DNA from 2 places in the Sphingomonas sp. GC_Shp_6 genome. Region 1 is predicted to be linked to the other one. Evidence: riboswitches for the same ligand, from Rfam matches in the RefSeq annotation. Region 1 holds a riboswitch; the other holds the start of a gene.
What was found. A riboswitch is a leader RNA that binds a small molecule or an ion and turns the genes downstream of it on or off. The one in region 1 is predicted to bind cobalamin.

Region 2: linked by a shared signal. The riboswitch ahead of OXQ95_RS00910 (DUF1636 domain-containing protein) and the one ahead of OXQ95_RS14515 (TonB-dependent receptor) in region 1 are both predicted to bind cobalamin.

Annotation. Positions count from the first base shown of each region.
Region 1 covers NZ_JALNUO010000014.1:6,285-10,391, reverse strand. Annotated here, with positions in the region: gene OXQ95_RS14515 (TonB-dependent receptor) at 1-1,273, opposite strand, end outside; cobalamin riboswitch at 1,373-1,574, opposite strand; gene OXQ95_RS14510 (hemerythrin domain-containing protein) at 1,692-2,207, shown strand; gene OXQ95_RS14505 (hypothetical protein) at 2,278-2,919, opposite strand; gene OXQ95_RS14500 (hypothetical protein) at 3,129-3,476, shown strand; gene OXQ95_RS14495 (EAL domain-containing protein) at 3,561-4,107, opposite strand, start outside.
Region 2 covers NZ_JALNUO010000001.1:160,851-164,957, reverse strand. Annotated here, with positions in the region: gene OXQ95_RS00920 (prolyl oligopeptidase family serine peptidase) at 1-1,254, shown strand, start outside; gene cobO (cob(I)yrinic acid a,c-diamide adenosyltransferase) at 1,251-1,850, shown strand; cobalamin riboswitch at 1,895-2,079, shown strand; gene OXQ95_RS00910 (DUF1636 domain-containing protein) at 2,221-2,616, shown strand; gene cobT (nicotinate-nucleotide--dimethylbenzimidazole phosphoribosyltransferase) at 2,613-3,626, shown strand; gene OXQ95_RS00900 (histidine phosphatase family protein) at 3,623-4,107, shown strand, end outside.

The DNA.
Region 1 (4,107 bases):
GCGCCTTGAAGCCCTCGCCATAGCTCGCGCGCAGCGTCGTCCCGGTGCGAAGCGCCAGCGCCGCATCCGCGCCGAAGCTCGTGTGGTTGCCGAACGTGTCGTGATCGTCGTTGCGCACGCCGCCGGTGATCGTCAGCTCGCGGATCGGCTTCACGATCGCCTCGCCATAGACGCTGGTGATGCCGGTCCGCTCGGTGGTGAAGCCGTCGTAGAAGCGACTATTCTCGCGCTCTGCCCCGCCGACGAGGCGGATCTGCTGGGTCAGCGTGAAATCGCCCTGATATTCATACCGCTCGCTGCGACCGCGCGCCAGGAACGTCTCGGTCGGGTCCTGCGTCGGATCGTAATTGTCGCGGTTGATGTCGGCGATGGTGAACGCGATCCGGTTGCGCAGGCGATCGCCCAGCAGGTTCGCGTGAAGCCCGGCATAGCCGTAGATCTCCTGCGCGGTGCCATATTCGGAATCGTCCGCCAGCGTATAGTTGGGGGGCGGGAAGCCGTCGAAATTCGCCTTGCTGTGCGCATAATAGCCGCGCAGATCGATGCCGATGCCCGGTGCGATCTCGTAATCCAGCCGCCCGGTGCCGCCGATCTGCTCGTAACCGTCGCGCTCGGTGCCGATCGCCGCGGCCGAGATGCCGTCGGTGCGCAGATAGCCCGCGGTCAGCGCGCCCGACAGGTTGCCGGTCGCCCCCGACAGCCCGGCGCTCGCAAACGCCGTGCCCGCATAGCCACCTTCGGCGCGCGCGCGCGCGTGGAGGCCCTCGGTCGGCGTCTCGGTGATGATGTTGACGACGCCGCCGATCGCCTGGCTGCCCCAGGGCACGGCGTTGGGCCCGCGGAGCACCTCGATCCGCGCGACCGAGGCCGACAGCAGGTTGGCGAAATCATAGCCGCCGCTCGCCGACGACGGATCGTTGACGCGCACGCCGTCGATCACCACCAACGTCTGCTCCGCCTCGGCGCCGCGGATGCGCACGCTCGTCAGCGTGCCGATGCCGCCGTTGCGCGTGACCGTGACGCCCGGCGTCGTCGCCAGCAGGTCGGACAGCACGGTCGTCTGGCGGCGCTCGATCTCGGCGCGGTCGATCACGGTGACCGCCTGCCCCACCTCGCGCGCATCCTGCGGCACGCGCGAGGCGGTGACGATGACGTCGGTGCCGGGGGCGACGCTGTCGAGCCCGGTATCGGCGGGCGCGACCTGCGCGGCGGCGGGCGAGGCGATCAGCGCGGCCGGGATCAGCGCGGCGGAGATCAGGAAAAGGGACTTCACGTGGGCACATCCTCATAAGGACCGCGCGCGGAAGTGCGAGCGGCCGGATGTCGCTCGCTCGAGGGAATGCCTCGTCCGCACCGGAGCTCCCGCCCGTGCAGTGGATCGACCGTGAGAGGCAGGTCTCCTGGCTTCCGGGTCGCCGCGCCCACCCCGCCTTCCCAGGCCGTGGCCCAGTGGCATATCGGGGTGGCCGCTATCCGGTCACAGTTGCGGGTACAGCGCCGGCCTCGCGGATATTCCCGCTGTCCCGGCTTCCCTTTTGATCCCGTCGCCGGGAACCCTTCACAGCGGCGCCCCTAGCCGCGCGGGCGGGCAGCGTCAACGCGCGGCCTTATCGCGGGGCGCCGGGAACATCCCGTGCGCGCGCCGGTTCCTGATCGCGATCAAGGGCTCATCACGTCCAAGGGAGGCGTTCATGGATATCTGCAATCTCATCCTCGAAGACCATGCCGAGCAGCGCAAGCTGTTCGCCATCATCGAGGAGATCGGCACCGACGACACCGAAGCGCTGGGCTCGGTGTGGAACCGCCTTCACGGCCTGCTCGACACGCATGCCGAGGCCGAGGAACGCTATTTCTACCCGACCGTGGTGCGCCGCGGCGAGGGCGCGGGCGATGCCGACGACATGCACGAGGAGGTGGAAGACGCGATCGACGATCATAACGAGATCCGCGACGCCGCCGCCGCGGTCGCCAAGGAGCAGGTGGGCACGAAGGCGTGGTTCGACGCGGTGGACAAGGCCAACCTCGTCAATTCCAAGCACATGGCGGAGGAGGAACGCCAGGGCATGACCGATTATCGCCGCCATACCAGCGCCGAGGAACGCCATGCCGCCGCGATCAAGTTCGCCGCGTTCGACGCGAAATATCTGACCGGCGTGAAGGCGGTCGACAAGGACCCAGACGCTTATATCGACGAGCAGAAAGGCTGAGCGGACCGGCCCGCATCCGGGTCGCCATCGTCAGCGGGAGACGCCCTGTCCGGGCGTCTCCGCCGAATGCTCAACGCTGGTCGGGGCTCGAGAACGCCACCGGATCGAAGCGCGCGGGCGACACGCGCGGCGGCGGGGTGGTGGCATCGGGCCTGACCAGCGCGGCTTGCTGCGCATCGGGCTGGGCCGCGAAGTGCAAGTCGTCCGCGAGATAAGCGGTCACCATGGTGTCGGCGGCGAGCCGGCCGCTGGTGCCGTGGATGAGGAACATCGGCCATGCGACCACGACGCCGCCGCCGATCGCCAGCACTTCCTGCCCCGTCCCCTTGCGGGCGAGGCGCCCCGAAATGCGAACCGGGCCGCTCGGCGTCTCCACATAGTCCAGCCGGATCTCCAACTGTCCGCTTTTGCCGAAATGGCCGTTGCGTTCCGAACGCATGACCTCGCCGACCGCCATCGACCCCACCGGCACCACGACCTGCCCGCGATAGAGGAGCGGTTCGGCGACTTCGAGATAGAAGCGGTCGCCGGCGTGATTGTCCTTGGTGTTGAGCTCGACTCGCGACGTCAGGCGCAACGGCGTGCCCATCGGGAAATAGGAGCGCGCCGCGTTCGTTTGAACGGGCGCGGACCAGTAGACGCTATATTGCGCGCCGGCGGCCGAGGGCATCAACGACAGGAGCGCTAACCCCGCATACGATATCGGTTTCATCGAAGGCCCACCCCGTTCATGACGGCACCACGATAGGATCTCCGGATTGACCGGGTTTTACGAATTACGCTGAACCCGTGTTTAAGGATCGGCGGCCCCATCCGCGCAGGCGCTTTTGCGGGACGACGCGCCGTCGACGGCGTCGAGGATGGGACAAGGGCGCCGCGACGCTATAGGCTGGCGACGATCATCCGGCATCGGCGAGAGACATGGCCCGCAAACATTCGAAACATGATCCCCGTGAAGACCTGCGCGACGCGGCGGAGTCGAATGCGGTGGCGGCGGCGCCCGTTCCGTGCTGGCTGTGCGGCCGCCCAACCGGCAAGACCATCGTCTGGCACCATCCCGTTCCCAAGAGCCGCGGTGGGCGCGACGTGGTGCCGATGCATGCGATCTGCCAGCAGACGCTGACCGCCAACTTCACCAATTCCGAACTGCAGCGCGCCGGGATGGATGCGGAGGCGCTGCTCGCCAACCCGAACGTCCGCAAGTTCGTCGACTGGGTCGCCAACAAGGATCCGGATTTCACCGCGACCGTAACGCGGAAACAGCGCTGACCAGGGGTCGAGCTACCGCGTGCGACAGGCCGTTCGACACGTTCGGAGCGAACGCTGCGGGCAGGACGTCGGCCTGGAACAGGCCTATCCGACCGCAGATCCCGATTCGACCGCTTGCGGCTTGAGGAGCATGATCCGACGAACCTGATCGGCGCTCACCAGCGTGCGGGACGGTCGTCCGATCAGATAGCCCTGGATCGCCGAGCAGCCTTCGCGCGAGACGATCGCCAATTGCGCCGGCTGTTCGATCCCCTCGGCGAGCACGGGCATGTTCAGCGTGACGCCGAGCGCCGCCACCGAGCGCAGGATCGAGACCGCCTGTTCGTCCCGCTCGATCTCGGCAACGAACGACGCGTCCAGCTTGATGCGATCGAAGGGAAAGGATCGCAGAACGTCCAGCGACGAATAGCCTACGCCGAAATCGTCCAGCGCGATGGCGAGGCCCATCGTCTTCAACGCCCGCAGTTGCTCCAGGGCGAAAAGCCGATCGTGGATGATGGCGCTTTCCGTCAGCTCCAGCGTAAGGCGCTCGGGTGCGAGGCCGCTGTCCGCGAGCGCGCTCCGCACCGTCTCGATCAGCCGCGGGTCGGCCAGGTGCTTGGGCGAAAGATTGACCGAGACGGCATGGCGG
Region 2 (4,107 bases), on a different contig from region 1:
GCGAGCGTCGCCGAGCTGGTCGATGGCCGCGTCATCGTGCGGCTGGACGAGGCGTGGCCGGCGCATGGCGCAAGCTTCGTATCGGGCGCGCTCGCCAAGCTGGATCTGGCGGCGGTGAAGGCCACGCCCGATCGGCTGGCGCCCAAATTGGTGTGGACCCCGGGCCCGCGCGACGCGCTGAACGGCACCGCATCGACGCGCGACCATCTGCTGATCGAGACGCTCAGCAACGTGCAGGGCCGCGCGTTCGTCTATGCGCCCAAGCGCGGCGGCGGCTGGACCATGACCCGGCTGGCGCTGCCCGACAATCTGTCGGTCGGCTTCGGATCGACCGACGAGAACAGCAACCGCGCGTTCGTGGTGACCAACGGCTTCCTGACGCCGACGACGGTCGATCTGGCCGACACGACGACGGGCACGCTGCAGACGGTGAAGACGCTGCCGCCCAAATTCGATGCGTCGCGCGACGTGGTCGAGCAGCGCGAGGCCACCTCCACCGATGGCACCAAAATCCCGTATTTCGTCGTCCACCGCAAGGACATCGCCTATGACGGCACCACGCCGACGCTGATGACCGCCTATGGCGGGTTCCAGGTGAGCATGACGCCCTCCTATTCGGGCACGACGGGCAAGCTGTGGCTGGAACGCGGCGGCGCGCTGGTGCTGGCGAACATCCGCGGCGGCGGCGAATTCGGTCCCGCATGGCACGAGGCGGGGCTCGGGACGAAGCGGCAGATCGTCTATGACGATTTCGCGAGCGTCGCGCGCGACCTGATCGCGCGGCGGATCACCAGCCCGCGGCGGCTCGGCATCGAGGGCGGCTCCAATGGCGGGCTGCTGATGGGCGTGCAGTTCACCCAGCATCCCGAACTGTGGAACGCGGTGGTCATCCAGGTGCCGCTGCTCGACATGATCCGCATCTCCAAGATCGCGGCGGGCGCGTCGTGGCAGGGCGAATATGGCGACGTGAACGCCGATCCGGCGGCGATGGCGTTCTGGCAGAAGACCTCGCCCTACCAGAATCTGCGCGCCGGCGTGGCCTATCCGGAGCCGTTCATCTTCACCACCACCAAGGATGACCGCGTCGGCCCCCAGCATGCGCGCAAATTCGCCGCGCGGATGGAGGCGATGAAGCTGCCCTTCTATTATTACGAGAATACCGAGGGCGGGCACGGCTCCGGCGCGGACCTGAAGCAGACCGCGCGTACCACCGCGCTGACGATGACCTACCTCCAGAAGAAACTGATGGAATGACCGACGACGCGCGCCATGCCGACAAGATGCGCCGGATGCAGGCGGCCAAACAGGCGATCATCGCGGACAAGACGATCGAGAAGGGGCTGCTGATCGTCCACACCGGCGCGGGCAAGGGCAAGTCGACCGCCGCCTTCGGCATGGTGGCGCGCGCGATCGGCCACGGCATGACGGTGGGCGTCGTCCAGTTCGTGAAGGGCGCGATGGCCACGGGGGAGAAGGCGGTGTTCGACGCCTTTCCCGATCAAGTGACCTTCAAGCCGATGGGCGAGGGCTTCACCTGGGACACGCAGGACCGCGCCCGCGACATCGCCGTCACCCGCACCGCCTGGGACGAGGTGAAGCGGATGATCGCCGATCCGGCCTATGCGATGGTGGTGGCGGACGAACTCAACATCGTGCTGCGCTACGACTATCTGCCGCTGGACGAGGTGCTGGCGGTGCTCGCCGCCCGCGCGCCGATGAAGCATGTCGTCGTCACCGGCCGCAACGCGCCCGAGGCGCTGATCGCGGCGGCCGACCTCGTCACGGAAATGACGCCGGTGAAGCACCCGTTTCGCGCCGGCGTGAAGGCGCAGGCGGGAATCGAGTTCTGACCACCCGCGCGCGGGTCGCCGTTGACGGCCCCATCGCCCACCGATAGGCCGGCGGCGCGACAGGTTCCCCGGCGACGGGGTGAAAAGGGAACGGGGCTCACCCCGGCTGCCCCTGCAACTGTACGCGGCGAGCCATCGCGCCACAGGCCATTGGGATTCCTCCCGAGAAGGCGGCGCGGACGGTGACGACCCGCGAGCCAGGAGACCTGCCCGTCGCGGTCGTCCTCCGTCCGGCCAGGGTGCGCCGAGCGGGCGGGGTCCGCGTGATCCCGAGCGGCGGCATCGTCGGCCGGCGCCTCGCGTGCCGGCCTGTGCCGTGTCGCGAGGAGATTCCTGTGCCGTTCACCCTATCCCCTATTCCGTGCCGCCCATGCTGATCCCCGTCGAGGACGGCCCGGCGATCGTCGCCTGCTCCACCTGCCGCTCGGGCGATGATGCCACCGGCCCCCGCGGCGGAACGCGGCTGGTCGCGGCGCTGCGCGCGGTCAAGGCATCCGACCCGGCCTATGCCGGCGTCGCGGTGCAGGCGATGCCGTGCCTGTTCGCCTGCCAGGATTCGTGCACCGTCCATCTGCGCGCGCCCGGCAAGATCGGGTACGTGCTCGGCCGGTTCACGCCCGACGAGGCGGCGGCGCGCGCGATCCTGGATCATGCCGTGCTCCATGCCGCGAGCGACGACGGGCAGGTGCCGTACAAAAGCTGGCCCGAGGGCGTCAAAGGCCATTTCCTGACGCGCACGCCGCCCGCCGGATTTGTCGTCGCATGATTGGCTTTTCCAGCGTCGCCGCGTTCGATGCCGCGCTCGCCAGCCTGCCCGCGCCCGACCGGGCCGCGCGCGCCGCCGCCGCCGAGCGTCAGGCGCAACTCACCAAACCGCCGGGGTCGCTCGGCCGGCTGGAGGCGATCGCGATCGATCTCGCCGGCTGGCAGGGCCGCGAGCGCCCCCGGATCGATCGCGGTCGTGCGGTGGTGTTCGCGGGCAATCACGGCGTGGCGGCGCGCGGCGTCAGCGCGTTTCCGCCCGAAGTGACCGCGCAGATGGTCGCCAATTTCGCATCCGGGGGTGCCGCGATCAACGCGCTTGCCGCCGCCTCCGGGCTCGAACTGCGCGTCGTACCGCTCGATCTCGACCGGCCGACCGCCGACTTCACGCGCGGCCCCGCGATGGACGCGGCCGAATGCCTCGCCGCGCTGAACGCGGGCGCGGCCGTCGTGGAGGATGGCATCGACCTGCTCGTGCTCGGCGAGATGGGCATCGGCAATTCGACCGCCGCGGCGGCGCTTTGCGCACGCAGCTTCGGCGGCAGCGGCGCGGAGTGGGTGGGCCCCGGCACGGGCGTGGATGGCGACGGCCTGGCGCGCAAGACCGCCGCGGTCGATGCCGCGCTCGCCCGTCATGCGGAGGCACCGCGCACGCCGTTCGAAACGCTGCGCCGCGTCGGCGGGCGCGAGATCGCGGCGATGGCGGGTGCGGTGGTGGCGGCCCGCACCGCACGGATCGCCGTCGTGCTCGACGGCTTCATCGGCAGCGCCGCGATCGCACCGATCGCCGCGGCTTGGCCCCGGATCGCCGACCACTGCATCGCCGGCCATGTCTCGGCAGAGCCCGGCCATGCTAAGCTGCTCGCGCGGCTGGAGCTGGACCCGCTGCTGGCGCTCGGCATGCGGCTGGGCGAGGGCAGCGGCGCAGCGGTGGCGGCGGGCGTGATCCGTGCGGCGCTGGCGGCGCATGACGGCATGGCGACCTTTGCCGAGGCCGGCGTGGCGGGGGGATGAGCGCGGCCCGCACGCTCCACCTGATGCGCCACGGCGCGCCGGTGCTGGCGGGACGGATGCTCGGCATCACCGACAGCCTCGCGACGCCGGAGGGAATCGCGGCCTGCGTGGCGCGCGGTGCGCCGCTCGCGTTCGACCGGATCGTCACGTCGGACCGGCAACGCGCGCAGGCCTGCGCCGCGGCGATCGGTGCGCGGCACGGCGTGCCGGTCACGATCGATCCGCGGTGGCGCGAGCTCGATTTCGGCGCCTGGGACGGGCTGGCGCCGGACGCGATCGATCCCATGGCACTCGCTGCCTTCTGGCAGAATCCCGATGCCGGTCCGCCGCCCGGCGGCGAGCTGTGGTCGACGCTCGTAGCGCGCGTCGCCGACGCGCTCGGCGCGCTGGACGGCACCACGCTCGTGGTCGCGCATGGCGGATCGATCCGTGCCGCGATCGGCACGCTGTGCGGGTTCGACCGGCGCCAACTTTGGGCGTT